4 regions of the Hoeflea sp. CAU 1731 genome follow, and region 3 is predicted to be linked to each of the others. Evidence: riboswitches for the same ligand, from Rfam matches in the RefSeq annotation. Region 3 holds a riboswitch; each other region holds the start of a gene.
What was found. Region 3 has a riboswitch for cobalamin ahead of lpxD (UDP-3-O-(3-hydroxymyristoyl)glucosamine N-acyltransferase). Riboswitches for the same ligand answer to the same signal wherever they lie in the genome.
Positions count from the first base shown of each region.

Region 1 (7,339 bases), on a different contig from region 3:
TGTCTCCAGGTTGTCGAACATCCAGCGCGTGCCGACGCTGTCCGGCTGCGCCTTGACCGTGACCGAAATCGAAAAGGGCCGCGACGGGCTCGAAGCCAGAGTATAGGTTCGCATCAGCGGCTGCGGCTCGACCGGCAGTTCCAGCGTGATGAACTGGCCGGGCATGTAACGAAACCAGGTCTGGTTGTCAGAGCGGAACGTGAATGTCTTCACCGACGGCGCTTCGTCTGCGATGGCGATCAGTTCAAGGACCTGCAGTTCGTGATTCCACGGCTGCATTTCATCGAGATGGCGATAAAGTACGGGCTCGAAGCTCTTGTTCATGCCTATTTGAGTCACGTCAGGCCACGATCTTCATGGATGCCGCCTCGCCGTCAGCCAGTCTCGACTCGATGAAGCTGCAGTACCACTCGACGAACTGGATCACGCCGCCCTCATGAATTTCCGAATAAGGACCGGGTTCGTAAGCTGGCGAATGGATGCCGACTGCGTTTTCCTCGACAATCCGGCGATCCTGGTCGTTGGTTTCGGTCCAGACATGGATAAGTTCGGCGAGGTTGTAATCGACGCCCTCGACGGCGTCCTTGTGGACGAGCCACTTGGTGGTGACCGCCGTTTCCGTGGCGCTGATCGGCATCACGCGAAACGTCACTGCGTGATCGGTCAGAACATGATTCCAGGTGGTCGGATAGTGATAGAGCAAAAGCGAACCGATCCGGTCGGTCGTCACGTCGTCGGAGAGCCTGCGGTCCACCGCCCGCCGACCGGTCATGGTGTAGCTGACAGAGTCCTGGAGCAGCGGCATCCGCGTTGCCCTGAACTGTCCCGCCGGGTCTATGCGAAAGCGACTCGGCAGACCGGCTTTTTCACATTTGGCCCAGTGCGCAAGCATCTCCGGATCATTCTCCCCGCCCTGCGCGCCGGTCACCGTGGGCGCTTCAGGAAAGGTCTTGCACAATTCCGGATGGCTTCCTGCGCAGTGGTAGCACTCGCGATTATTCTCCCACACCAGCTTCCAGTTGCCTTTTTCGATAATCGTCGATTCTTAAGCCACCTTTGCTTCGGTCAAACGGTGCGGAAGAAAATAGGGCTCCATTGTCGTGCGGAACGGCTCGAAGTCAGTCGGTTTGTCGGCAAGGCAGATAAAGATGTACCCGCCGGCAGTTTCGCAGGCGACCGGCTTCAGACCGTATGGCGCGCGATCAAAATCCTCTGACATCTGACGCGCATAGACAAGGCTGCCGTCAAGGTCGTACGTCCATTGATGGTAGGGGCAGACCAGGCGCGCGGTCATTCCCTTGGCGGCGCTGCAGACGCGGCTTCCGCGATGGCGGCAAGAATTGTGAAACGCGCGAATGTCGCCTTCCCTGTCCCGCAACACAATGACCGGGTAGGCTCCGACCTCGACCGTGAAGTAGCTCCCGGGCTTTTGCAATTCGCAGTCGTGGTCGATAAACAGCCAGTCCCGGTACCAGATCAGGTCCAGATCAACTTCATAAAATCGTGGATCGGTGTAGAACGGCTGTTCGAGAGAAAAGCCAGAGCGGCGACTTCCTAGAAGTCCCAACATCTCGTCATGTATATCCATGTCCCGTCCCTGCCAAAGGACTGAACTTGGTGGTGATAGAGGAAAGATTTGGCATGGCCTCCGATCAATCGGCGGCACCGCATCTTTGCCTCTTGACCGCCCACCGCGATCAGTCGGTTAAATCCTATCCGCGGCTGGTTTCCGGGCTTCGGAGCTGTCCTGACGGACTGTCCCGACACCTTCCCGGACTCCTCCGTTCAGTGGCTATCGTCGGGTTATTCGCTCCGCTACCGTTGCGGGGGCAGCGCCGGCTTCCAACCGGCTTCCCAATTATCCGCCCTGACTGGCAGCGCGGCACCTCGGATCATGACAGGAAACCACAATATTTGGATTCGCAACGCTGAGAATGCGACATGGTCTGCGCGCCGCGCGACGGCGATCGCCGCATGAGGAATTATCCGTGGATGGCAGCCACGATCGCGTCCAGTCCATCGGTCAGCGCCGCCGGCCCCGGCTGCAAAATAAGCGGTGACTTTATTTCGACGATCCGGCGGTTGCGCACCGCCGGAATGGCGTCCCAGCCGGCGCGACCGGAGATCCTTTCGGGTCGAACCTTTTTACCACACCAGGACGCGAGAATGATGTCTGGAGATGCTTGCACCACGTCCGCTGCAGCGACGATGCGATCTACCGCCGCCTTTTCCTTCGCCTTTGCCGCAAAGACGTCGTCTCCGCCGGCGACAGTGATCAGTTCCGACACCCAGCCAATCCCGCTGATCAGCGGATCGTCCCATTCCTCGAAATAGATTTTCGGGCGCGCGCTTCCGCCAGCGGCCTTTCGCACGCTATCAAGCCGTTCTTCGTAGGAAAGAGCCAGGTCTTCAGCCATCCGCGAGGCGCCGACCATCGCGCCGATCATTCTGATCATCGCAAGGATGCCTGCGATATCGCGTTGGTTGAAGACGTGCACAGCGACGCCCGAACGCACAAGTTCAGCGGCGATATCGGCCTGAATGTCGGAGAAGGCAAGCACAAGGTCCGGCTGCAAGGCCAGCAGCTTCGGGATATCGGCCGATACAAACGCTGAAACGCGCGGCTTTTCACGACGCACCTGCGGCGGACGAACAGCGTAGCCGGACACCCCGACGATCCGATCCCGCTCTCCGAGAAGATAGAGCGTCTCGACAGTTTCTTCTGTGAGACAGACAATTCGTTTCGGGGGAAATGAGCCGACGGGCATTCTATTCCCCGTCGTCCTTCCCCGGCCGGGTCAGCAGGTAGCTGTCCATGATCCAACCATGTTTTTCCCGGGCGTTATCCCTTAGCCGCTCGATTTCGTCGCCAACGTCGCGCACTTTGCCGGACAAAAGGATTTCCTCATCCATTCCGACATAGGCGCCCCAGTGAATATCCAGGTCTCCGTCGACTGTCTTGAAGGCGTTCGCCGCATCCAGCATGACGACCACGCTGTCGACATCGTCGGGAAAACCCTCAGCCAGTTTACGGCCTGTCGTGATCATGATCGACGCACCGATTCCGTTCAAGGGAACCCTGTGTCGCGCGGCGAGCGCCTGCACACTGCTGATTCCTGGAATTACTTCGTATTCAAGTTCAAAGGCGCCTTTCGCGCGGATCTTCTCCAGTATGCGCAACGTCCCATCGTAAATCGAGGGATCGCCCCAGACAAGGAAGGCGCCGCAGTCATCATCGCCGAGCTCCTCCGTCAGCAGTCGCTGATAGACGTCCTCGACCTGTTCACGCCAGATCCTGATGTCTTGCCGGTAATCCGGCGAAGACCGTTTTCTCGGCGGGGTGGCGAAATCCACCATCCGATAGTCATCGTTGCGAATGAAGCGCTCGCAGATTTGCCTGCGCAATTGCGCCAGATCCGTCTTCTCCGCTCCCTTGTCGGGTATGAACAATACGGAAACCCTGTTCAGCGCATCAACCGCCTGAATCGTAACGTGGTCCGGATTGCCGGCGCCGATGCCGATGACAATGACCTTGCGTTTCATAGTCTTCCATCCGCGGTCCGATCAGTTCCGGTCAAGGGCGTCCCTCTCTGAGACATGCTTTGTTGCTCCGGTAGTCGCTAGCTGCAAGCAAGCATCGATCATAGAGACCAGAACGTGAAACGAAAACTTTCATGGTCAAACGAATAGCGCAATTCACACGTTTGCAAAAATACGAAACAGCCCAGTACAATTGCAAGCAAGGTCAGAACGCCGCAAGGCGTTTTGTCGGTTGAAACAAACCACAACGCCGCATCGATCATCGTGCACTACTGCACGGATACCGGCGAGATCAACAAGATCGTGGATAATATCTGCGCGCATTTCCCGAAAGCTGCGCTGAATGGCTCGGTGATTGAGGGCCATTGCGAAACATCTAAAAGGAACAAAAGTGCCCAAAAGTTGGAATATCGGCCAGAATTCCAACTTTTCCAGATTTTATAACTTGCTAAGTCATTGAAAAAATGGCGCGAGTGACGGGGCTCGAACCCGCGACCTCCGGCGTGACAGGCCGGCACTCTAACCAGCTGAGCTACACCCGCGCTTTTGTCTCGCGTCTCTGCGAAACGTGAGCGGTCAATTAAGCCGTTCCCCCCAAGCTGTCAAGCGCGTTCGGGAGGAATTGCGACGTTCTCATAACAATAATCCACTTGCTCTGCGGCCGTGGATTTTTCAGCACAAAAGCCAAGCGGACAACGATTTTTTCTTGCACTTGTCCACCGAAGCGCATAAACGGTGCGGAGTTTTCTTCAGGGCGGTTAGCTCAGCTGGTAGAGCGCTTCGTTTACACCGAAGATGTCGGGAGTTCGAGCCTCTCACCGCCCACCATCATTCCTCCGGTATACCAGCAGTATGGAGGACAGCCCTTACAAGCACTTTCGCACAGGCGATGTGCGATAGTGACGCAGATTGCGTTGGCGCCTCATCTCGCTTAGGCTTCGTCGAGGCGTTGTTTCGGGGGGTAACTGCCATGGCCGGTCGGTATCGATGGTTCGTCGTGTTTCTGCTCTTTGCAGTCACCGTGGTCAACTATATCGACCGCTCGGCAATTTCCTTTGCGGTGCATCGAATCCAGTCCGAATTTGATCTCGACTCGAGCCAGATCGGTCTGATTCTGGGCGCATTCGGCATCGGCTACATCATCAGTACCCTGTTTGGGGGCATGGCGGTGGACAGATTCGGCGCCAAACGCGCCTATTTCGTCGCTGTTCTCGCCTGGGCGGTCAGCATCGGCTGGACGGGCGCCGCGACAGGGTTCCTGATGCTCTACGCGGCGCGCACCGCGCTGGGACTGGCCGAAGGACCAAGTTTTCCGACGACGACGAGCGCCATAACGCGGTGGCTGCCGCCTCAGGAACGAGCAACGGCTCTCGGCGGGGCGCTTGTCGCAGTGCCGATCGCGCTCGCCATAGGCGCTCCGCTCGTCACCTTGCTGATCGGCATGTTCGACTGGCGCGCGATGTTTTTCATCCTGGCCGTCGCGAGCCTGATCTGGCTTCCCTTCTGGCTCGTCTTCTATGCAAATGATCCATCAGAATCAGATCGAATAGGATCGGAGGAAGCAGAGCACATCGCCCGCACGGGCCGTGACGAGCCGTCCGCGACCCAACCACCGCCCAGAGCACACATTTGGAGAGCCCTCCTCACGACGCCTACCCTTTGGGCCAACTATTGGGCCTATTTCGTCTTCGGGTACTATCTGTTTTTCTTCATGACCTGGTTGCCGGAATATTTGCGCAAGAGCTACAATCTAGACCTTTCCAGTGTGGGCCTTGTCAGCTTTCTGCCATGGGCGACAGCTGCGGTGTTGCTGGTCGCCTTTGGCCGCTGGTCCGATGCGATTCTCAAACGAACTTCGAGCCTGCGGGTTGCGCGCAGCTTCCAGATTGCAGGCACGCAACTGGTTGCAGCGCTGGCGATCATTCCGGTAGCCCTTTCCAGCAACATTGTGGTCGCCGTTGCCGGAATTACGGTCGCCGTCGCCGCCTCGATGGCTGCGAACGCCGCCTACTACGCCGTCATCGCCGATCTCGTTCCGCGAGTCGCAGGAACGGCGATGGGTATAATGACCATCTTTTTTGCCGCCTCGGGCTTTCTGGCGCCGGTCATCACCGGTTATGCGCTGGAAGTAACGGGAGACTTCCGACCGGCGTTCTGGCTGATCGCGGCGCTCGCCGCCTCCTCCGTCATCGGGATTCTGGTGTTCCATCATCCGGACCGGGACGCCAAACGTCTCGGTCCGGAATTGGAATAACGCCGGTCAGCCTTCGACGAGACCGAGGCGACGACGCGCGGCGAAGCGCCAGTTCATCAGCGAGGCTGCGAGCACCAGTCCACTGGCGAGACCCCACCAGACGCCCTCCGCTCCATAACCCATCACGAAGCCGAACAGGTATCCGAGCGGAAGGCCAACGATCCAGTAACTGGTCACGGCAATGAACATCGGTATCTTGGTATCGTTGAGACCGCGCAAAAGGCCGCTTCCGACAGCCTGCAGACCATCCGCCACCTGAAACGTTGCGGCAATCGCCAGAAGCGGCGCTCCCTGACGCAGAACCGCGGCGGCGTCCGGATTGTCCTTGTCGAGATACCAGCCGATAAGAGTATCCGGAAAAAGCCAGAACAGGGCGGCTGACGTCAGCGTAACGACGATCGACAGGCCAACCGCCACCTGACCCGCCTGGCCAAGGCCGCTCCAGTCCTTGCGGCCATAAGCCTGACCGATACGAACCGTGGCGGCGTTGGAGAGCCCCAGCGGGACCATGAAGGCAATGCCGGCGAGCTGAAGCGCGATGCCATGGGCAGCGAGCTCCACGGCGCCCAGCCATCCCACCATGACCGCGGCAGCCGCGAACAAACCAACTTCCGCAATGATAGTCGCGCTTATTGGCCAGCCAAGACGCAGCAATTCGAAGAAGGCGCGCCAGTCCGGCCGCCAAAAACGAACCATCAGCTCATATCGCTCCAGTTCCTTCTTCTTCACGCAATAGATGAGAAGCGCGACGAAGGTGATGGCCGTTGTTCCAAGTGAAGCCACGGCTGCGCCGACAATTTCCAAACGCGGCGCGCCGAGATTTCCGAATATGAACATGTAGTTGAGCAGCGCGTTCGCCAATGCGCCGAGCACAGTCGCCCACAATACCACATGGGCCTTCTCAAGAGCGCTGAGATAAGATCGGAGCACCGTTATCAAAAGCGCCGGAAACAGCGACCATTGCGCGACGCGCACATAGTCCTGCGCCATCTCTGCAACATGGGACTCCTGTCCCAGCGCAACAAGCACGCCGCCCGTGAACCAGAGCGGGATCATCGATATCGCGCCAAGCAACAAAATGACCCACATGCCCATGCGGATCGCCCGGCGAAGACCACGCACATCGTCGCGCCCATGGGCCTGAGCGGCAAGCGGCATGGCCGCCAGCCCGAACCCCGTGCCCAGTATGAAGAAGAGGAAAAACGCCTGTGTGCCGAGCACGCCGGCCGCCAACTCTTCGGCGCCCAGCCAACCGATCATGACGGTGTCGGTGACGTGGATGGCCATATGGGCGAGTTGCGCGCCTATTAGCGGCAGGCCAAGGGCAAGCGTCGCCCGAATCTGGCTCCACAACGAAAGCGCAACAGGGCCAACGGGGCCCGAATGATCGGTCGCGGTTTTCATGGTTCACCGGCATGTCGAAAAGATTAGTCGCTCTACAAAGGCGGCAAGCCATACAGAAACGACAGGCATAAGTAAATCCACCGCAGATGTATTCAACCGCCAGTGTGGTCGATTAGCCTCACGGCGCGACTGCATCGCGAC
Region 1 covers NZ_JBDQQS010000002.1:318,307-325,645, reverse strand. The annotation lists gene AAFN47_RS05640 (FAD-binding oxidoreductase) at 1-324, opposite strand, end outside; partial or broken gene AAFN47_RS05635 (aromatic ring-hydroxylating oxygenase subunit alpha) at 341-1,588, opposite strand; cobalamin riboswitch at 1,704-1,905, opposite strand; gene AAFN47_RS05630 (cobalamin-binding protein) at 1,983-2,768, opposite strand; gene cobF (precorrin-6A synthase (deacetylating)) at 2,770-3,543, opposite strand; tRNA gene AAFN47_RS05620 (tRNA-Asp) at 4,006-4,082, opposite strand; tRNA gene AAFN47_RS05615 (tRNA-Val) at 4,293-4,368, shown strand; gene AAFN47_RS05610 (MFS transporter) at 4,511-5,794, shown strand; gene AAFN47_RS05605 (MATE family efflux transporter) at 5,801-7,198, opposite strand; gene AAFN47_RS05600 (NCS1 family nucleobase:cation symporter-1) at 7,317-7,339, opposite strand, start outside.
Region 1: it holds a riboswitch for cobalamin, as region 3 does, so the genes downstream of both, AAFN47_RS05635 (aromatic ring-hydroxylating oxygenase subunit alpha) here and lpxD (UDP-3-O-(3-hydroxymyristoyl)glucosamine N-acyltransferase) in region 3, are expected to answer to the same signal.

Region 2 (7,339 bases), on a different contig from region 3:
GGATGTCTGCAACCAGTAAAAATAGAAACGAGTTGTTCACGCGGATCCCTGCGACAGTCCTTACAGTAATAAACAGAATGTTGCTCGAACACAGTTCGACTATATTATCATGGTTGAAAATAAATAACGAAATACAAATTTTTAATTGCAGACAAAGACAAAGTCGAATTTCGTCTGGTCAGGCGCCATTATATAATAGCGCCTGACCACAATTTCGGAAAAATGGAAAAATGCGCGCCCGACGACATCCGTCGCCGGACCGCCCCCGAAATTCTGCAGTCGGATGCGCTATCCGACCGGTCGACCATAAAATATCTGATCGAAACGGGCGTCAGGATCCGCGCTCTCGGATCGGTCGAATATCAGTTCGCAAGCGACTTGTGGCATTCCCTGGCCGCTTCGATCGCCTTGAACGTTCCCGTAAGATCAATGATGAAGAACCAGGGCTTGTCCGGGAAAGCCAGTAGTTCATGACCCTTGGCGATCGCTTCGACAAAGCCCGGATCGTTTGACAGGACGTAGCCGCCGGAATAGTTGCCTTTCAGCTCTCCGCTGCGCACGCCGTAGGATTCGCCGGCATAGACCTTGCCGTCAACAGCGATCGCGATTGGCGTTTGCGGGGCGATTTTGGCGTCCTTTTGGGTAAAGACCCCGACATAGACCGCCGACAAATCCTTGGTCATGCCCATTTGCATGGCATTGCCGTCATCGTCGGATCGCTCGATCAGACAGCTGCCGCGGTCGGCGTCGGAATAGACTGTCCAGTCTCCGGACTGCTTGTAAACAACAAGCGTGTCGCCGGATGCAGGCACGATGTCGGAGATCTCCATCGCATAAGCCGCGCTCCCTGTCGTCAGAGCAAGTGTAGTCGATAATGCAAGTATATGACGTAGTTTCATGGGAAACTCCTCAATAGGCAAAAATCAAGAGCCAACCTTATGGTTGATTCGCGGCACAGTATTCCTGAATCGCTATTGTCTTCAAGAAGGAATTCTTCCTTTGTCCGCTATGTGCGCCAACAGGTATTTGAACTAAATGGCGTGTTTTCTTTATCGTGCGGCGTAACATCCGAAAGAACTCCCAACCATACTACGCGAGGCGCAGACTTCCAGGGTCAGGGCAACGGGCTTTACAAATCCGCATTGACATATGCATCTATTTTTGATAAATCGTTTTTTTGGGAGGAAAAAACGATTTACTAGGTTTTTTCCGCATGAATCTGCCTGTCGATCAGGTTACCCTCCGCAGACGATCCCTTAGAACCGTCGCTTACGATGCATCGCGTTCCGCAGGCGGGCTGGTGTTATATGCGCCGCAGGCGAGCGCCAAGGCGACGCTTGCCGAACTGGACGGCTGTATCGTCCATGAATGGTCCCTTCCCACACGACCAGGTCGTCATGCGGTATTGCTGGCGAACGGCAATCTCGGGCTGAATGGCGCGCACGCACAGAGGCCTGACTACTATCCGGCTTGGGATGTCTGGCAGGGCGGGCTTTTTCTTGAGATTACTCTAGACGACCGGATCGTATGGAGCCACGAGGACGATCTCCATCATCACGACGGGCGCTGGCTCGCCAACGGAAACCTGCTCTACACAACCGCCGAACCACTTCCCGCCGAAATCGGGCGGCGCGTGCTCGGCGGTCGGCCTGGCGCATCCGACATTATCGTCGGCGATGTCGTCAAGGAAGTGGATCGCAGTGGCGAGACGGTCTGGGAATGGCGCTCCTGGGAGCATATCGATCCGGTGGCGTTCCCGATCAATCCCGTGTTCGACCGCAATCACTGGCCGCTGATCAACGGCCTGCATCTCCAGGACGACGGTCTTGTTCTGATGAGCCTGAGAACAACATCAGGCATCATAGCCGTTGACCGAAAGTCCGGCGACATCGTCTGGACCATCGGTCCGGAACTGCTTGCCCAACAGCATTCTCCAGTCGGGCTTTCCAACGGCAATGTTCTTGCCTTCGACAATGGCAACTATCGACCCGGCATAGCCGTTCCGTATTCAAGGATCGTGGAGATCGATCCCCGGACCAACACTGTGGTCTGGGAATATTCCGATCCCATGAAGCCGTCCTTCTTTTCGCCCTATATGGGTTCGGTCCAACCGCTGGCGAACGGCAATCTGCACATCACCGAATCCGCGATGGGACGACTTTTCGAAGTGACGCGTTCAGGTGAGGTCGTGTGGGAGTACGTGGTCCCCGAATTCAACGAGTATCCTGCCGGAGGCGCGCGGACCTATGCGCCAGGACTGCATAACAGCGTGTTCCAATCTTTCCGCTATCAACATCGAGACATTCCCTGGCTCTGACGGGCCGGATTAAGGAGAAGATATGCCTATGCCGAAAACCGGAATCTTTACATCCCTGTCTTGCGCCGTCCTACTCTGTGCGGCGGCGCCGGCCGGCGCGCAGGACGATGTTCATGTGCTCCTCGACTGGTTCGCTCAGGCCACGCATGGCGGCTATATCCAGGCGGAGGAGGACGGGATCGGAGCTGACGACGACATCAGCATCACTGTTCTCGATGGCGGCCCGAAGATCCAGACCATTCCGCAGGTCGCCTCCGGACAGGCAGAGTTCGGCGTCGGGTACGCGGACGCCGTGTTGATCGCCCGGTCGCGCGGCGCGCCTGTCAAGGCGGTCTTTGTACAGGCTGATTTCGTTCCCTACGATCTCGTCTACCACTCCGATCCGGAAGTGAAATCGCCGGCGGACTTCAAGGACATGAAATTTGCGGTGTCGCTCGGCGCGCCGTACTGGGAGTGGATCAAGAAGAAATACGGGTTGGAAGGCGTTCAGGAACTTCCGGTCACCGGCGATCTTACCATGTTCCGCACGGACCCGACGCTGGTGCAACAGGGGCTGTCCCTTTTTCTGCCTGCGAGACTGGAAAAAGAAGGGGTCGCTTTCGACGAGTTCAAGGTCGAGGAACTCGGATACCGACCCTATTATGTTCTCTACACCACCGACGCAATGATCGAGGAAAAACCGGAACTGGTGGAAGCCGCCGTGAAGGCCGTGAAGGAGGGCTGGACGAAATTCGCCGAAGATCCGACGGTCGTCAAACCGGTGCTGATGGCGCGTAACAGCCAGATTGCCCCGGATATCCATGATATGGCTGCCGAAAAACTGATCGAAAGCATGCTTCCAGCCGACCGTACGAAGATCGGTTGCATGGATCCGGCGCGCTGGGAAGAGCTTGCGGCGCAGCTTCGGGAAGTAAACATGCTGGGTGATGATTTCAGTGTTGAAGAGGCCTACGATACGTCTTTCGTATCCGGGTGCAACGAGTAACCAAGCACAGGACTTCAAGGCGCGATGGTGACGAGCGGCGGCGTTTCGGAAACAGCGATTGGTGTGTGCGAGGTATCCAAGACGTTCGATGAAGATCTGGTTGCACTCGCGCCATCGAGCCTGTCCATCCGAAGGGGCGAGTTTGTCGCGATTGTCGGACCGTCGGGCTGCGGGAAATCGACGCTGCTTCGACTGATCGCCGGAATCATGGAGCCAACGGCGGGCAAGATTTCCATGCCGGCCGATGATACGCTAGCCTTCGTGTTTCAGGAGCCTGGGCTGCTTCCCTGGAGGAACGCGCTCGGCAACGCCGAACTGCTGCTGGAGTTGAATGGCGTTGAACGACAGTCAAGACGCAAGACTGCGACAGAAGCCCTGGAAACCGTTGGCCTCGACAACTTCGTTGACGCCTTGCCGCATCAACTTTCCGGAGGCATGAAAATGCGGTTGTCGCTGGCGCGGGCGATCGCTTTTCGGCCCAGCCTCCTGTTGATGGACGAGCCGCTCGCCGCGGTCGACGAAATCACCAGGGACATTCTACAGGAAGAAATTTCCACCCTCTGCCAGAATTTGAGCCTGACAGCGCTTCTGGTGACGCATAACGTCTATGAGGCGCTCTATTTGGCTGATCGCATCGTCGTCATGTCGACGCGACCGGGACGCATCATTGACATTGTCGAGGTTCCCTTCGCCTTTCCGAGAACACCGGACGTGCGTGCGTCCACAGAGTTCACGAGGCTTGCGGCAGGTATTTCGGCCTCGCTGCGACAGGGTTTCGGGGAGCGGATATGATGCGTGGCGGACGATCCGCGTTGTCGACCGGAAGGCTTGGCGCACTCATGAACGCCGCTGGCCCGGTCCTGCTTGTCGCCGTCGCCGGCGTTCTGTGCTGGTATCTCCTTTCGGCCACCTATTATGCCGACCGTCCCTGGCTGCTTCCCGGCCCGGGCGTCGTCGCAGGCGCCGCCCTGGAAAATTTCACGGTGATTGCACAGGCGACAGTGATAACGTTCGTCGAAGCCCTGTCGGGATTTGCCATCGCCGCGGTCGGTGGCGTCCTGACGGCGGCGGTCATGAGCCAGTCGCCGTTCCTCGAGAAGAGCATTTATCCCTATGCCGTCCTGCTGCAAACGGTTCCGATCATCACGGTCGCTCCCTTGATCGTGCTGTGGTTTGGCTACGGACAAACTTCGGTCATCGTCATCAGCATCATTATTTCCCTGTTTCCCATCATCAACAATACGCTGCTCGGTTTGCGATCCACACCGAAAGTGCTTGTCGAATTGTTTGATATGCAGACCCGGAGTCGCGCCGTGACATTTTTCAAGTTGCGGCTACCCTCGGCGATGCCTCAACTGATCGCAGGGCTGAAAATCTCAGCCGGACTTTCGGTTATCGGCGCGATTGTTGGCGAATTCCTCATTGGTACGGGAGGCGGGCGCGGCGGGCTCGGCGTCCAGATCATTTTTGCGCAGGGCCAGATGCACACAGCTCTGCTGTTTGCGGAAATCTTTGCTGCGACCCTGCTTGGATTTCTTTTCTTTTCTGCAGTCAGCGCAATTGGCAACCTCGTATTGAGGGGCTGGCATGAATCCGCTGCTTGACTGTCTCGGCGTACCCTCGTCGAGGCGGATGGAAATTGGCGCCCAAAATTCGCTTGAACAAGACGCATGTTTCGGAGCGAGGAGGACTGGCGTGCCGCTTTTGATAGACCGCAACAGACTTTTCTGATTATTCAGACCCCATGTTCAGGAAGAAAAACGCCGTTTCGATTCGCGACGTGGCGAAGGCAGCGAAAGTGTCTCCGCCTACGGTCTCGAATGCGTTGAGCGGCAAGCGTTACGTTTCACCGGAGCTCGCAAAGCGAATTCGTCTTATTGCCCACGAACTCGGTTACAATCCCGATCCACGGGCGGCGTCGCTAAGGACAGGAAAAGTCAACAGCATAGCGCTGCTTTCGCCGGTCACGTCCGCCATTCCTGCGGGACGTGGACGGCTGGAATTTCTGATGGAAATCGCCGAGGCCGCAGCAACACGGGCTTTGGAGAAGGATCTGGCGCTGGTCATCGTGCCGCCGACCGGCGCGCCGAGCAGGATTATTCCCAATCTGCTGGTTGACGGAGTAATCGCGGTGGAGCCCGCCAACGACGACCAGAACCTGGATGCGCTCGTCAAACGCAGCATACCGATCGTTTCGATCGGGCGGTTTGTGGCGAGCGGCTATGACATTCCTTATGTCGATATGCACTACTACGAAATGACAATGAAAAGCCTCGATCATCTGAGACAGGTCGGCGCGCGCAAGATCGCGGTTATTTTGTGCACGGCTCAACGCCAGCTTTACTCGGAAATGCATCGCGCTTATGCGGATTTCTGCGCAGTAAACAGCATGCAGATCATCTGCCACTGGGCTGAAGAAAGCGACGCTGAAGAAGGTGGAACGGTCGCTGTGGAGACGCTGTTCTCTGACCATTCAGATATTGATGGTTTGCTTGCGCCGCTCGCGACGTTCGCCGTCGGCGCTCGGAAAGCCTTGCGGACCTTGGGCAGGAACGTGCCCGAAGACGTGAAGATCGTCACCCGGTATAACGGCATCCGATCGCGCGAGTGTGATCCGCCTCTAACCGCGATTGACCTGCATCTGGATGAGGTGGCGAAAATTGCTGTCGACATGCTCTTGTCGCATATGTCCGACAACCAGTTGGAGCGAAAGGTGAAGGTGCCTGAGCCGACCCTGATTGTCAGACGGTCGACAGAGGTCGGCTTATCTTGAAGCTGGTCTCCGGCCTCCAATTCCAGGACATCGAACAGTCACCTTCCCGCCCTTGACAATCAGGCCGGCGTCCCCCAGAAATTTGCGTGCTCTGGTTCGGACGGTTCGCCGTTCAGCCAACAGGGAATACGGTGAGGTTCGACCCGAAGGGTTTCCAATTCCGTAACTGCCCCCGCAACTGTAGGCGGAGAGCAGAGCCGAATACGCCACTGCGGAAATGCAATCCGTGGGAAGGCCGGCCTCTGCGATGACCCGCAAGTCAGGAGACCTGCCAGAGCGGCTCACCCGGTTCTTGCGCGGGGCCGCGCGAGAAACAGCGGACTATCCGTAGTGGTGGCATCTGCAACCGTCTACGGATCAGGGTTATCCCCATCCGAGGACAATTTATGTACGCGGCGACGCCTTTGGGCCGCCGGTCCTGTTGGGGGTATAATCATGAGAAGTCAGCTCGTTGTGGCGGGATCATTGCTGGTGTCCAGCGCGGCATCTGCGCAGGACGTCGAGCCGTTTGTGCTCGACACGATCATTGTCGGCGGCGGTCTCACGCCGATCGAAGCCGAGCAATATGGCCGCTCAGTCACTGTCGTCACTGCCGAAGATCTGGAAAACCGACAGGTTCGTCACGCCGCCGACGCGTTGCGCGCTTTGCCCGGCGTTGAGGTCAGCCAGACCGGCGGTGTGGGCGGCGCCGTCCAGGTGCGAATCCGTGGCGCGGAGGGCAATCATACGCTGGTGCTGATCGACGGCGTTGAAGTCAACGACCCGGCGAGCGGCGGCTATGATTTCTCAAATCTGCTTGCCGACGATATCGAGCGGATCGAGGTGTTGCGCGGCCCGCAATCATCGGTCTTTGGTTCGAACGCAATCGGCGGCGTCATTAATATCATTACGAAATCCGCCACTGAATACGGCTTTCACGGAACCGCCGAAGCAGAAATCGGCAACGAGGAAAGCGGCGGAGGAGCCGCGTCGCTGCGCTATGCGAACGAACGGGCGCGTCTGTCCCTTTCGGCTGCGCGCCGGGTGACCGGCGGCTATGATGTTTCCAACACGCCCGGCGGGGATGATGACGGCGATCAGAACACAACGCTCAACGCACGCGGCGAATTCGATCTGACGGAAAACATCACCATCGGAGGGACCCTGCGCTACGTCGATCAGAACTCCGAATACGACCAGTTCAATTTCGGCGCCGCGACGGAAGAGGGTCTGGTGACGAGCGCCGATCTTGAGCAGGATATCGAGAATTTCTTCGGCTCCGCCT
Region 2 covers NZ_JBDQQS010000009.1:3,447-10,785, forward strand. The annotation lists gene AAFN47_RS15220 (diguanylate cyclase) at 1-40, opposite strand, end outside; gene AAFN47_RS15225 (hypothetical protein) at 363-899, opposite strand; gene AAFN47_RS15230 (aryl-sulfate sulfotransferase) at 1,214-2,317, shown strand; gene AAFN47_RS15235 (ABC transporter substrate-binding protein) at 2,340-3,302, shown strand; gene AAFN47_RS15240 (ABC transporter ATP-binding protein) at 3,327-4,094, shown strand; gene AAFN47_RS15245 (ABC transporter permease) at 4,091-4,906, shown strand; gene AAFN47_RS15250 (LacI family DNA-binding transcriptional regulator) at 5,047-6,075, shown strand; cobalamin riboswitch at 6,151-6,365, shown strand; gene AAFN47_RS15255 (TonB-dependent receptor plug domain-containing protein) at 6,511-7,339, shown strand, end outside.
Region 2: it holds a riboswitch for cobalamin, as region 3 does, so the genes downstream of both, AAFN47_RS15255 (TonB-dependent receptor plug domain-containing protein) here and lpxD (UDP-3-O-(3-hydroxymyristoyl)glucosamine N-acyltransferase) in region 3, are expected to answer to the same signal.

Region 3 (7,339 bases):
GAAAAGCGCAATGCAGGCTGCGATCATCAGCACAAGCGAAAACGAAAACCGCGTGCTTTCGCCAAGCACCGCATAGCCGAATCCACCGAGAGAGAACAGCAGGGTGATCTCGATCAGCACATACAGGGAATCGAAGCCCATAATCGCCGGGGTCAGAATGCGGTTTCCGGTCACGGTCTGAAACAGTTTTGTAGAAACGGCGATCGCTGCGCCGGTGATCATCAGCGCCACCAGTTTTGGGCCGCGAAACTGCAGCGCAAAGCCTATGTCGCCGCGCGCGCCATAGGTCAGATAGAAAACGCATGAGAGCGCGAGCAGAGCAAAAAGGATCAGCAATCGTCTACCTGGCATGAACAGGCCTCGTAAACAAAAGCCAGAGGAACACGCAGGCGCCGAAGACGCCGAAGATGATGCTGACGGGAACTTCGTAGGGGTATCTGATCGTACGGGCGAGAAGATCCGAGGCGAGGACAAGCATCGATCCGAGAACGGCCACCCATGGAAGGCTGGCCCGAAGATTGTCGCCCATGATGCGGCTGGCGATGTTCGGCACGACAAGGCCGACAAACGGTATCATGCCGACCGTGACGACGCTCACAGCCGTGACGACGCTGACAATCACCATGCCGAAGGCCACAATCTGGCGGTAACCAAGTCCGAGATTGAGCGTCATTTCCTTGCCGAGCCCGATAATCGTAAACTGATCGGCGACGAAATAGGCGAGCAGCGACAGGATGGCGGCGATCCAGAGCAATTCGTAACGACCCATCATGACGCCGGAAAACTCGCCGGACATGCCATGCATCCAAACCTCGAGATACTGCAGAAGATCGAGTTGGTAGGCGAAGAAGATCGCGATAGCGCTTACAAAGCCCCCATAGACCAGCGCGACCAGAGGTATCAGAAGCGGCCGATCCACTGGAAGTCTTCTGATGAGGAGCAGAAAGATCAGGGTGGAGCCGAGCGCGGCGACAACCGCCGCTATCATCTTGACCATGAGCGAGGCCTGGGGCGCCAGTATGGTCACGGCGATGATGCCGACGGCTGCGCCCTGTCCCGTTCCGGCGGTTGCGGGTTCGACGAAGCGATTGCGGGCGAGCATCTGCAGAATCATGCCGGAAATTGCAAGCGAGCTTCCGGTGATGATCACCGCCAGCGTGCGCGGCAGCCGGCTTACCAGCAAAATCCAGAGCGCGTCCGGTTGGCTGAACAGGCTGCCGGGGTTGATGTTGGCGACGCCCGTAAACAGGCTCGCTGTGAAAAGTAATGCGAACAGGACGCCGACAAGCAGCTTGGTCATCATGCCGCCTGCTCTACGCCGTCGGAAAAGCTTTGGGCGCAATCACTGCGCAAATGCATCCCTGATCGTCTTGACGAGGTCGGTGGTCGCCTGGACACCGCCCATTGCGACATAGGCTTTTGCGGGGTCGAGATAGATCACATGATCGTTCTTCCAGGCGGACGTGTTGGAGATCAGCGCGTTCTCCAGGGTCTGTTTGGCATGTTCGCCGTCCTGACCTATGGCGGCCGCCCGGTCGATGACGATCAGCCAGTCCGGATTGATTTCGTGCACATATTCGAAGGACACAACTTCGCCATGACGCGAGTTCTCGATATCCTCTTTCGCCGGCGGAATGCCGAGGTCGCTGTGGAGCCAGCCAAAGCGGGAATTCTTGCCGTAAGCGGAAATCTTCGGCCCGTTGGTCATGATGATGAGGGCTGTTCCCTTGCCATCCACCACCTCGCGGGTTTCCGCCACGAGGGTTTCAAGTTCGCTGCGAAGCGCGTCGGCTTCCTCTTCCTTGTCGAAAATGCCGCCGACGGCGGCAAGACGTCCCGTCGTTTGCTCCAGGTAGTTGTCGCCCCAGATTGACATATCGATCGTCGGCGCGATTTTCTGCAGCATGTCCACTTTTGTGGAGGTTCGCGTTCCGACGATAATCAGGTCGGGCTGCATCGCGTGCAGGGCTTCGACATCCGGCTCGAACAAAGTTCCGACCGGTTCCGCCTGTTCTACGATGTCCTCGAGATAGGTGACATAGATCCGATTGACGACGCCGTCCGGCGCAACGCCGATCGCGTCGAGGGTGTCCAGAATGCCGATGTCGAAGACAGCAATTTTTTCCGGCGCGTGCGGAACGGTTACAGGACCAGTCGCCGTATCCACTGAAATCTCATCCGCAATGGCGGCGGTAGCGCCTGTCGCCAGTACGGCTGTCAAGGCCGCCGCGGCCAACAATCTGAACATTCGAAATCTCCTTCGGACGGACTTGTTTGGCTGGACCTGTAAGTCTGGCTGAGAGGTTAACCTGACCTAGTAGAACAGGAGTCCGATGTCCACTGAGAAAGGGCCTGTGCGACCTAGAACTTGACTTTTGCCATCAGCAAAAATGACCGACCCGGTTCATAGAGCTCCTGCAGCACCGTTTCATCGTCATAATCGGCGCCATAGGTCGCCCGGTCGGAGTAGGTTGCGTCGAATATATTGTTGGCTTCGACCCTCAGAGTAAGGTTCGGAAGCTGGATCGGCTTGTACTCCACAAATGCATTGAAGACAGCATAGCCAGGCAGCGCCGATTCACCGGCCTTTTCCGGCCCGTCATATTCGAGAGCTGCGTCGAGACTGGATCCCACGGTCACGCCATATTGTTCGAATGAGTGGACGATTTCTGCGGCGATCACCTGTCCAACTGGCATGCCCATATCGCCGGCATAGTAGGAATCGACATAGTCGCCGTCGACGGTCAGTTCGCTGTTGGAATAGGTTATGCGGAAAAATCCGTTGCCCCAGTTATAACCGGCGCCCAGCTTGAACCCTTCGGTGGTGAAGTCCTTGTTGCCGTCAGCTTCCCGGAAGTTTTCGAAGTCGGTGCGGTAAACGCCGCCGGTCAATTGCCAGCCTTTGTAGTTGAATTCGATGCCGGCCGTGAAATTTTGCGAGCGGACGGGCTCCAGACCGGCGTAATCCCAACTCGGAACGTAGATGAAATTTTCTTCAAGATCGATGCCGCCGAACACGTTCGAATAACCGGCGTTGATGGTCAGGTAGTCGTTGATATCGTATGCGGCGTAGACGTTGCCGCTCAAGCCGAAGTTCTCGAGTTTCTCGCCGCCGAGGCCTTCGAACCACTGATTGTCGCCGCGGGCGCCGAACGACAGATGAAAACCGTCGAGCGGTTCCAGGCGCGCCTGCCCGTAGAAGCCGAGATTGGTCGATTTTTCTCTCAGGCCGTCGATCGTGTAGATATCGTCGACATATTCACTTTCTGTGGAGTAAAAGTCGATGCCGGCGGTGATCGAGTTTTTCTCATCCAGGTTGAACGTGTTCTCTGCCTTAGCCGTCCAGGTGCCGGCGGTTCCCTCACTGTTGATCTGCAGGTTTTCACCGGAGCGCCGGTCGAAATAGATTGGAATGGCGGTTGTCGCGTCGCTGTAACCGACGACGATACTCGGATCCCATAGCCCTTGCGCGTCTTCGACGCTGTAGCTTACCGAGAAGTTGCGTTGCGTCAGGTCATAAACCCGGGTTTCCGGTTCGATGCCGGGCAGGTCGCCGAAGTTGGCGCGATAAGGCCGCAGGGCGCTGTCCTGAACCTGCTGCGCCTTGATTTCGATTCGGTGCCCATCGAGCGACTGATAGGCGGCCTTGCCGAGAAAGCTCAGAAAATCGGCCGCCGTTCCGGGGATCGTCCAGCCGTCGCCGGCGGTGTAGTCGTCTCCGTCGGCGTATTTGACGTAGCCCAAAAATTCGAAGCCATTGGCGCGGCCATAGAGCGAGCCAGCTTCGGTGAATGTGCTGCTGTTGGTGTCGTAGCTGACGCGCGCATAGCCGCCAAAATTCTTGCCTTCTTCGAGAAGATCGGCGGCGTCCACGGTCTCATAGACGATGGATCCGCCCAGCGCGCCCGGGCCTGCGTCGGCGGGCGCAACGCCGGGATCGACGCGCACCGACTTCAGCAGCGTCGGGTCGACGTAGTTTGTAGTGTTGTGATGGAAAACCCTGTTGTTCTGCAGGACGCCATCGATCGTGACGGCGAGATTGAGTTCGTCGATACTGTTGACGTAGACCTTTTGTGTCGTGGTCATTGCGCCGCCGACGGAAATCGAGGCGTCCCCCGCGAATACCTCTTTCAAGCTTTGCGGGTCGACAAGCTCCAGTTCCTCCGAAGAGATGTAGATGGACTGGTTGCGATCGGCCGCGCCGGCATGTTTGTCGCCCTTGTCCTCACCCTCTTCGACAATGATTTTCTTCAGTTCGGTGGTGTCCGCCGAATCGGTTACTTCCACCGTAGCGCTCTGCGCCTGGGCTTCGGCCGCGATTGCGCCGACTGCAATAAAACTGCCAGCGTAAAGGCTGGCGCGGAAAAATTCGTATGGCATTGCCATTTTCCCCAAATGTTCGTGGTGCTGGCTACGCCGATGCATGGAACTGCGTGAACGACGATCGCTAAAAAATGACGGTCGTTACCCCGACCCGTTCGATTGCGGTTTATAGGTGACTTTTTTAGTCATGTAAAACATGTTTTTAAACATTGTTTGAATTTTTTCGCTTCCGGCGCTATTCTGCAACGGCGATTGCCACGGGCTGAACAGGGACATAACGTTGCTCGAAACACTTTCTTCTACTACGACGCACCAGATGGACGCTTCCCACCTGAATACGCGCGACCGACTGCTTCGAAGCGCCGAGCGGCTGATGGCTCGTGATGGCATTTCGGAGGTCTCGGTTCGTGCGATCACGGAAGACGCGGGCGCCAATGTTGCAGCGATAAATTATCATTTCGGCGGCAAGGACGAATTGGTCCAGGCGCTGCTGACGGCTAAATTCGAGCTTTTGGACGTGACCGTGAATGACATGTTGTCCAGGCTTGCTGAGGCCTGGAGCATGGAAAACGCATCCGTGTTGCTCGACGATGTGGTGCGTGTCTATCTGGCGGCGCTCCTGACGCTTGGCGTCGACAGCCGTCGTAATGCGCTCGACCCGTTCATTCCTCTCATTCAGCGCGCGTCGATTGAGCGTGAGGTGGCGTTAAGGAACGCGCAGAACCTTCAAAACGAGGGCATCTCGAAACTGGTTTCGATGATTGCCGAAAGTTCCGGCCGCCCCGTGACGATGGGGCCGGCTTTCTACGAGATGCTGGGCCTGATGTATAGCGGCGGCGTCGCGATGATGCACGCCATGGTTTCTGCGGGTGACGAAAAAAGCAGAGAGACGTTGCGCGAGGCCGTTGAATCATTCGTTCTCAGCGGCGTGCGTTCCTTTATCGAAAAAGCGTACGGAGACTGATCGCACTCCGCATAAAAGTCCAACCCGGCTCACGGCGGGTGTTTTGGTTGGTTGTCATTTACGACCGCCTGTGTTTATTTGCACTTGCTTATGGCGCCGCCGGATTCGTTCAGGCGGATAATTGGGAAGCCGGTTCAACGCCGGCGCTGCCCCCGCAACGGTATTGAAGCCGCGCCCGACACGAGCCACTGGACAACGACCTGTCCGGGAAGGGTGTCGGAGATGTTCGCAAGGACAGGCTTCAGAGCCCGGAAACCAACCATGAGTGAGAAAGTCGACTGATCGCGGAGGGCGGTCGTGAGGCAACGAATGATCGGCGATCTTTCGATCGGGTCCGGCTGACGTTTTCCTCCATGTTCACCCGGCCCTCAGGCGCAGGCAGAATGGATCGTCTCCATTGGGCTGGCGCGGGCAGTCGATACCCCATTTGGAACCGGTTCCGGCGAAGCCGGGACGTTCCTTGCAGGAGGACAGAGTATTGGTTGGTGATCCGCAATTTTTTCAGCGCGTCGGTCCGTTCGACGTGGCGACTGTGGCGCGGCATGCGGAGGGCGACGCCGATGCGTCGGAAATCCTGCTGGAAGGCGTTGCATCGCTGGAGGAGGCGAGTGGGCGCCAAGTCAGTTTCCTGGAAAATCGCCGCTATCTGGCGACGCTGGCGGACACGAAAGCCGGCGCCGTCATCATACATCCTTCGCTTGAAAGCCAGCTTCCGGAAGGCTCCATCGCCATTCGCTCGACCGAGCCCTACGCCGCTTGGGCGCGGGTCTGCAACCTGTTCCATCCCGTTGGCGACCATGCCGGCGGGGTCCATCCGACGGCTTGGATCGATCCGCTCGCCGTCGTCGACAGTTCGGTCCGCATCGGCTCCCACGCGGTGGTGGAAGCCGGCGCCTCAGTCGCTGCCGGTTGCCGCATCGACGCCGGAGCGACGGTCGGGCGCGGCGTATCCATCGGTTCAGATTGCGTGATCGAAAGCAATGCGAGCCTGAGCTACGCCATTGTCGGATCGCGTGTCCATATCGGAGCAGGGTGCCGGATAGGCCAGCCGGGATTCGGTTTCGCCAGCACAAAGAGCGGTTTTCTCGCGATCCCGCAATTGGGACGGGTGATAATTGAGGATGACGTGCGGGTCGGCGCCAACACGACGGTCGACCGTGGATCTGCCACCGACACCATTATCGGCTGCGGAACATGGATCGATAATCTCGTCCAGATCGCCCACAACGTGACGATCGGACGATGCTGCGTCATTGTGGCGCAAGTCGGCATCGCGGGCTCGACGCGGATCGGAAATTTCGTGCGGATCGGCGGACAAGCGGCGATTGCAGGGCATCTCGACGTTGGCGACGGGGCCAGCATCGGCGCGCAGGCCGGCGTCATCAGCAATGTGCCGCCAAAGGCGGAATTGCTGGGCAGTCCGGCGCAGCCGCGTCGGGATTTCTTCCGCCAGATCGCCAGCGCCAGACAAGGTTCAAGGGCGCGCGGCGCGCGAACGACAGAAGGGCGGTAGCGTCCGCGATGACGCGGGATGCGGACCTGGGATGATCGCCGATTAATCGCGCCTGTGCGCTACTTCATACCCAATCCTATCGAGAACTGGTCGGTTCAGGATTCCAAGATGACGCGGACCTTCACGCTCCTCCTCGATCATTCCGCCAATGTGGAGACCCTCAGGAAGGTGTAACTGGAATTCCGAAGACGAGGATGTCATGGAGCGCGCGGAGCCGAAGGTTCTGATCGACGATCACGACCAGAATGGTCAGCACGTTCGCTTCTACGCCACGGCCGGCATCCAACCGCCGGCTCGCAAATGCACGCCGGGCTCCGTGAAATGATGCCGCGATGGGTCGAAAAAACTATCCGCAATGGTGGCCGCAAACGCATTATTGACGTTGGCAAGGGAAATTCGCGGCGACAGCCGGAGGCGTCGACGACGCCGGCGGCTGAAGCAGACTGTAGCCACATTCCGGCTCATGCGACGCGAGTATCCGAACGACCGTCTGAAAAGCCATATTTTATGAAAGATGGTGGGCGTGACTGGGAAACCCA
Region 3 covers NZ_JBDQQS010000015.1:508-7,846, reverse strand. The annotation lists gene AAFN47_RS21065 (iron chelate uptake ABC transporter family permease subunit) at 1-351, opposite strand, end outside; gene AAFN47_RS21060 (ABC transporter permease) at 341-1,300, opposite strand; gene AAFN47_RS21055 (siderophore ABC transporter substrate-binding protein) at 1,343-2,248, opposite strand; gene AAFN47_RS21050 (TonB-dependent receptor domain-containing protein) at 2,362-4,380, opposite strand; gene AAFN47_RS21045 (TetR/AcrR family transcriptional regulator) at 4,640-5,287, shown strand; cobalamin riboswitch at 5,362-5,565, shown strand; gene lpxD (UDP-3-O-(3-hydroxymyristoyl)glucosamine N-acyltransferase) at 5,748-6,800, shown strand; gene AAFN47_RS21035 (hypothetical protein) at 6,819-6,974, shown strand; gene AAFN47_RS21030 (hypothetical protein) at 7,000-7,125, shown strand.

Region 4 (7,339 bases), on a different contig from region 3:
ACTTTTGGGGTCGTTCGCTCGATCCCGCCCGGGGACTTACCGTTGTCGAGATCATGGGCGCGATTCACGACGGCGAGATTCGCGGCATGTATGTCATGGGCGAAAACCCGGCGATGTCCGACCCGGACCAGATTCATGCGCGCGCCGCGCTGGCGAAACTCGATCACCTGGTCGTGCAGGACATATTCCTGACCGAAACGGCCTGGCACGCCGACGTCGTGCTACCGGCTTCGGCGCACGCTGAAAAACTCGGAACGTTCACCAATACGAACCGCCAGGTTCAGATTGGCCGTCCGGCGCTGGACTTGCCCGGCGAAGCGCGTCAGGACTGGGAACTGGTAGTGGCGATCGCTAGGGGCATAGGGCTCGACTGGACATACTCCCATGTCTCGGAGGTCTATACGGAGATGGCGTCCGTGATGCCGTCCCTGAATAACATTTCATGGGAGCGCATCGAGCAGGAAGACGCTGTGACATATCCAGCCGATGCGCCTGACAAACCAGGCAACGAGATCATTTTCGCAACCGGCTTCCCGACGAAAGACAGGCGTGGGTCTATTGTTCCCGCCGATCTGCGTGCGCCGGACGAGGTTCCCGACGAAGAATATCCATTGGTGCTGACGACAGGTCGGCTGCTCGAGCATTGGCATACCGGCGCCATGACACGCCGCGCCGGCGTTCTGGACGAACTGGAGCCGCAAGGTATAGCTGCGATGAACCCCTACGAAATCGACAGGCAGGGGCTGACGCCCGGTCAGATGATTTCCGTGCTGACAAGGCGCGGCGCCGTCGAGGCTGTTCTGCGGGCGGACCGGGAGGTCGCCGACGGCATGGTCTTCATGCCGTTCTGCTTCAACGAAAGCCCGGCAAACCGGCTGACCAACCCGCAGCTTGATCCCTTCGGTAAAATACCGGAGTTCAAATATTGCGCGGCTCGGGTTGAAAGCCTGAAAGTGGCGGGCGTTGCAGAATAGCAATCAGTCGCCTATGCCAGGACTGTCGGTCTCAGGCTCTGTCGCCGTCCAGTTCCGTCGTCACGACGACGAAATCGCGATTGCTCCTCGTATCGGGATGCGCCGGCGCATCGACGGTTATGAGCGTTGTTCCGGGATGCCAGTTGTCGCGTATTGCCTGAACGACGTTGGTGTCCGCACGGATGCGGTCGATCGCGCCAGCGTCCGCTGTTGCGAGGTCCTCTGAGACATCGCCGTGGCTGATGGAATGCCACTGCAGCCCTCCGGACTCGTCATGTGCGCCGGCCAGAACATACACGTGGTTACCGAGCGGTCGCATGGGATCCGAGATCGTCGCCTTGCTCTCGGCGACGATGTGACCGTTTTTCATGACGGTGATGTTGCTGTCCGAGCTTGAAACCAGGACCGTGACGGGCGCAGTCGGGTTGTCTTCGTGGTTGAAGCCCGGCACCTCGCGATCCTCGAGGGAGGCTACTGCTCCTTCGAACTGATGCTCGGCCGTATCGCTTAGAATCATGCCCGGATGCACGACTTCCCTCGGATCAGTGTGGCCGCTTGCAATGATGACAGGCGTTCCGATATGGGTGATCGAGAACAGCTTTTCCGAGAACTGCATCGGCAGGCGTACGCAGCCGTGGGAGGCCGGATAACCCGGCAGCTTTCCGGCGTGCAGGGCTATCCCTTTCCAAGTCAGCCGGTTCATATTCGGCATTGGCGCATTGTTGTAGGTAGAGGAGTGGTGATCCTTATCCTTCTGCAGGATCGTAAAGACTCCTGTCGGCGTTTCATGACCCGGTTTACCCGTGGAGCACGTCGAGACTGCAACACGCACGCCGTTGCGGTAGACATGAACGCGCTGGTCGTCCAGCGACACGACGATAGCGACCGGTCCCTCTGGCGAAAGTTCGGGCTGCCAGACATATTCGCCGGGATTCAGTTCGTGAATTTCCTTGATCACCTGCCGGGCGAGTCCGAACCCTGTCGTGACCACGCCGATACCCGCAGCGGCTCCGATCACCAGCGTTCTTCTTGTCAGTCGGTCAGTCATTGCCTGTCTCCTCGCAGCTGTTCGGTTTTTTAACCGCCATAGATGACGGCGTCGGGAATTTCATAGCGCTCGACGCCGCCGATGCGCAGAAGATAAAGGTCACCCAAACGCTCATAGGTTATGTCAAGGCCCGGATCGGTATGGATCGGGTTGCCCTCTCGGAACTCGACGTAGCGCGCGGCGCCCGAGCCGATGTCGATCCACATGGTCGCGTTTCCGTTCGGATCGCGTGAGGCACGAAAAGGGCATTGCCGCGTCGGTTGTCCGGAAGTTGTCGAACATGGCACGGTTCCGCTCGACTGCGCATTGGCAGCGCCCGGAGCAATGCCTTCCCTGAGATAGCGTCCGTTCACCCAGCCGGTGAATATCTGGTCGAAGCCGGCTTCAATCTGGCACCATCTTGCGCTGTCGACCATGCGGCACCCCAGATTGCGCGCAGGATCGCCGTTCTGCAATTCTCCGATGACTTCGGCGTCCGTGCCCGGACCGGCCCTGACATTCAGCGTGTCATTGGCTGGAACGTTGGTGACCTCCCAGAAGTCCGGTCCGCCGGACAGACCGTCCGCATAATCGGGGTCGCGACTGGGCGCCTGCGCGGCGTTTCCGTCGATAGTGATCTCCAGCGTAAAGTGGGCAATCTCGTCGCGGCGGGCTGCGCTGCGCATCATGTAAACAAGGATCGAATAGTCGCCGCTTGCGGCAAGCCTTCCGGAGTAGTCGTTGCCGCTTGTCGAACCGATAAACATCGCCGCATCGCCCGGCTGTTTTCCTGGTTCGAATATATTGAAATAGTTAGCGCCATTGCTGGTGTCCATCCGCACCGACATTGTCTGTCCGGCGGCGGCGCCAACAATGTAAAGCACAGAGTCATAGCCTTTGATTTGACCATCGATGGATGTGCCCGTTGTTCCGGCTGCAAAATGAACAGTTTCCGTGCGCATGTCTTGTGACAGTGCATTTCCGGTCAGCAACACCAGAAAAAGACACAAGACAAATTTCAAATTATTCATGATTCCCTCCAGATGTTTGAATGTAATTTTGTTTATTGAATTCTTTTTCAAGCGATCCTGAAGACATTTTATGTCACGAACAGGACTGCGCTTATATTCATTGAAGAAATTCTTTTTCCAAGTTAGCCCGGCCTGCGTTGAAAAGGACGCCTGTCTGGACTTTCGAACGCCAAGCGGAGGGGAGTGCGATCGAGCAGTTCCACGCCAAGGAACGAGCCGCCAGGTCGAAAAAAAATTGAATGATTCATTTTTGATTAAGGTCCTGATAACCTTACGGTAACGTTATTGGCCTAGAAAGGAACGCGTGGCGGGAACGCCAAACGCTCCGGATCAGGTAGTGCGTACCGGGGCGCAAATAACCTCCAGATGCTGGAGCCAGACCGCGCAGGGTTGCCGCCTTGGCGCGGTTTCTTCTTTAGGAATCGACATTCTTCTTGCCTGTCGCCGCGATGATGATACGCACGAGGCATGACACGGGCCATCATGCTTCAGGGAACGGGTTCTGACGTCGGCAAGACAGTGCTGGTCGCCGGCCTTTGCCGCCTGGCTGCTAACCGCGGTCTGCGCGTGCAACCGTTCAAACCGCAAAACATGTCAAACAATGCAGCGGTCGCAGATGACGGCGGTGAGATCGGCCGCGCACAGTGGCTTCAGGCGCTGGCTTGCCGAACGCCGGCGTCAGTTCATATGAATCCGGTACTGCTCAAACCGGAATCTGAAACGGGGTCGCAAATCGTCGTGCATGGCAAGGTCTGGGGCCGGGCCGGCGCCCGGGATTATCAGGACACCCGTCGACACCTCCTGGAAGCGGTCTTCGAGAGTTGGGATGCGATCCGCGCCGACGCCGACATTATTATCGTCGAGGGGGCCGGTTCAGCGGCAGAAATCAATCTGCGCGGAAACGATATCGCCAATATGGGTTTTGCGACCCGCGCGGGCGTTCCGGTGGTCCTGGTCGGCGACATTGACAGGGGCGGCGTCATAGCCTCCATCGTCGGCACGCACGCCGTTCTTCCAGAAGAGGACCGGCGCATGGTCGCCGGTTATCTGATCAACAAATTCCGCGGCGACGTATCGCTGTTCGATGACGGGGTTACGGCGATCAGTCGGCATACGGGCTGGCCGTGTTTCGGCGTTATCCCCTGGCTTCCGGAAGCAGGTCGGCTTCCGCCAGAAGATTCCGTGGTACTCGAACGGCTGGTTGGCGCCGGCGACGGCGCACTGATTGTTGCTGTCCCGGTTCTCGACAGAATCGCCAATTTCGACGACCTTGATCCGCTGAAAGCCGAACCGGAAGTCGAAGTCCGCTATATCAAGTCCGGCGATCCCATCCCAAGGGAAGCAGGCCTTGTGATTATTCCTGGGTCCAAGTCGACCATCGCCGATCTTGCTGCGTTTCGAAGAAACGGCTGGGACCGGGATCTCGCCGGCCACGTCCGCCGCGGCGGTCACGTCGCAGGCATTTGCGGCGGCTACCAGATGCTGGGTCGCATGGTGCGTGATCCCGACGGGAACGAGGGTGCGCCGGCAAGTGTCGAGGGACTTGGCCTTCTCGATATCGAAACCACGATGGAAAAGTCCAAAGCCGCGCGCAACAGCCACGCCAAGTGCCGGATTATCGATGCGGATCTGACCGGTTACGAAATCCATCTCGGACGCACCTCCGGACCCGATTGCATGAGGCCATTCTCGACGATCGATGGCCGGCCGGACGGTGCAGTCTCCCGGGACGGACGAGTCTTCGGAACCTACCTTCACGGACTGTTCGCTAACGACGCCTTCAGACAGGGTTATCTTACCCGGTTGGGACTGTCACAATCCGGGGTCAATTACAGCGCCATGGTTGATGAGGCGCTGGATTCCATCGCTGCACGTTTGGAAAAGCTTGTTTCGAAGGACTTTCCGGGATTTGAGCGGGGCGATTGACGAAAACGCCGAATTGTTTGGCCAAAGAGGCCTGCAGGCGTTACATCACGAGATGTAAACCATTTTAATCTAATTGATATAAAGTGCGTATTCCGCTATATCCGAGCCGACTGGTTCGTGTATGACAGATCGGGCAAGAAGTTTTTTTGCTGAGAGCTGTGCGCATCCAAAGAAACTGGCAAAGCAAATCGTGGTCACGAAACCCTCGTCCAACTCTGTCTCTCGCTTTGCTTCGGGTATTGACCGTGATTCTTTACCCGACATGAGCCTTTCTTTCGGTAATATCGTGCGCAACCGCAGAGGCCTGATTCTCTCGAGATCGCTTATCCTCATGGTGGCGATCATCGTTTTTACCCAGATGATCAATACGGTTTTCTTCGCTAGCGAGTTGCGCGGCGCGGCGCAGATTGCGGATAGTTTGCTCACCTTGCGCTTCACTGTCGTCGTCGCCGTTCCCTTTGTTCTTTACATGGTTTTCCTGCAGGCGAGAGCCGATCTTGCTGTGGAATACTTCAGGAAGCTCTCCAGAACAGATCCGCTGACGGGTCTCTTCAATCGCCGCGCCTTCATCGACCTGTTGCAGGAAGGAAGAGTAACGCGAGAGGGTTTGGGAGACAGCGCAAGCCTGATGGTGCTCGATATCGATCACTTCAAGCGCGTCAACGACACCTATGGCCACGAGGCTGGCGACGCGGTGCTGATCCAGATGGCTGATTTGTTTCGTGAGAATCTGCGCCCGGACGACATTATTGGACGTCTTGGAGGCGAGGAATTTGCCATCGCTCTTAATCGCAGCAGCGCGAGAGAATGTTGGCATGTCGCCCAGCGTTTGCGCCACGAAGTCGAGCGGCATGTTTTCCGACACGAAGACATCGAAATGAAGCTGACAGTCAGCATCGGAGCAACGCATGTCGGCAAGGACGGGGACCTCAACGACGCGATGCAGGAAGCTGATATGCTCGCCTACAAATCGAAACGCGAAGGTCGCAACCGTATCAGCTATGGTCCGGACAGGAAGGCGATGCCGTTCGCCGTTTGACCGTATTTCCGCCTCTGTGGCGTTCTCGATTGACAGCCGGTCGCCCAGCGCAATAATGATAAATAACGAATGGTCCCGAAAGGCATAGCCGGAAGGGATCAAGAGGGAATGCGACGGGCGGACCCAAACAGGGCGCTTTAATCGCAGCCGACCCCGCGACTGTAGAGCGGACAGGCGATCCCGGCCGTTTGTGTGATGCGCGGTGCGCTTTTTACGAACGGGAAGCCACTGAAGTGGCGGCGCCATAAACCGACGGACGCCTCTAATCGTCTGCGAATCGTCCGTTTGGCGCCGCCGAATTCGGGAAGGCGAGGGTGAGCCTGGCAGCTAATCGCTGCCGATCCGTGAGCCAGGAGACCTGCCATTCGTGACGGGCAATGCGCCCGCAAATTGGGAATACGAGCCAGTCACGGAGGTTGCAATGGCTAACAGAACGATCAAGTCGCACACAATTGGTGCAGCGGGACAGCGCATCACGATAGCCGTAACGGCTTTGATTGTAGGCGCATTTTTCATTTTTGGAGCGGGCTTCGCCAATTCGGCGGTCCTGCACGACACAGCTCACGACGCTCGCCACGCATACGGCTTTCCTTGCCACTAAGGAGAAGCTGAAATGATGGTTCGTTATCTTCTTGCCGCCTTGGTGGCAGGACTGATCGCTGGCGTTTTCATGAGCGTCGCTCAGGAAATCAAGGTCACGCCGCTTATCCTGCATGCCGAAGAATTCGAGAATGTCGGCGGGGATCGTGTCGAGCAAAGTCTGGCGCCAAGCGAGTCTTTGATTATGTCTCTCACAGACTTTTTGAGTCCCGTGACCATGGCCTATGCTCACGAGGGAGAAGAAGGCGGCGCCCTTTTTGGCCTCGATCGGCTTTGGGGAACGATACTTGCAAATCTCGTTGTGGGAGCGGGATACGGCTTGATTCTGTTGGCCGCTGTCTTGTTGACGGGAATCCCCATAACAGCGAAGACAGGCGTCTTGTGGGGCGCTGCAGGGTGGCTCACATTCCAGTTTCTCCCGGCGCTCGGGCTTCCGCCTGAACTTCCCGGCTTTCCCGCCGCGGACCTCGCCGATCGTCAGGTCTGGTGGGTGGCCACTGTGATCCTGTCGGCGACCGGATTGTACTTGCTGGTCGTGCGATCCGAAATATGGGCCAAGATCGCGGGCGTCGTGGTGCTCGCCTTGCCGCATGTCTACGGCGCTCCCCAGCCAGAGATCATTACCAGCGACGTGCCGGCTTTGCTCGCCGCCGAGTTCGCCGTGGCGACGCTTGCAACGACTGCGTTTTTCTGGGTCGTTCTGGGTCTGCTTATGGGGGCGGCCATGGACAGGCTGGAAGAA
Region 4 covers NZ_JBDQQS010000004.1:99,385-106,723, forward strand. The annotation lists gene fdhF (formate dehydrogenase subunit alpha) at 1-974, shown strand, start outside; gene AAFN47_RS08535 (L,D-transpeptidase) at 1,006-2,022, opposite strand; gene AAFN47_RS08540 (SH3 domain-containing protein) at 2,052-3,032, opposite strand; gene AAFN47_RS08545 (cobyric acid synthase) at 3,501-4,958, shown strand; gene AAFN47_RS08550 (GGDEF domain-containing protein) at 5,245-5,997, shown strand; cobalamin riboswitch at 6,051-6,377, shown strand; gene AAFN47_RS08555 (CbtB domain-containing protein) at 6,419-6,598, shown strand; gene AAFN47_RS08560 (CbtA family protein) at 6,611-7,339, shown strand, end outside.
Region 4: it holds a riboswitch for cobalamin, as region 3 does, so the genes downstream of both, AAFN47_RS08555 (CbtB domain-containing protein) here and lpxD (UDP-3-O-(3-hydroxymyristoyl)glucosamine N-acyltransferase) in region 3, are expected to answer to the same signal.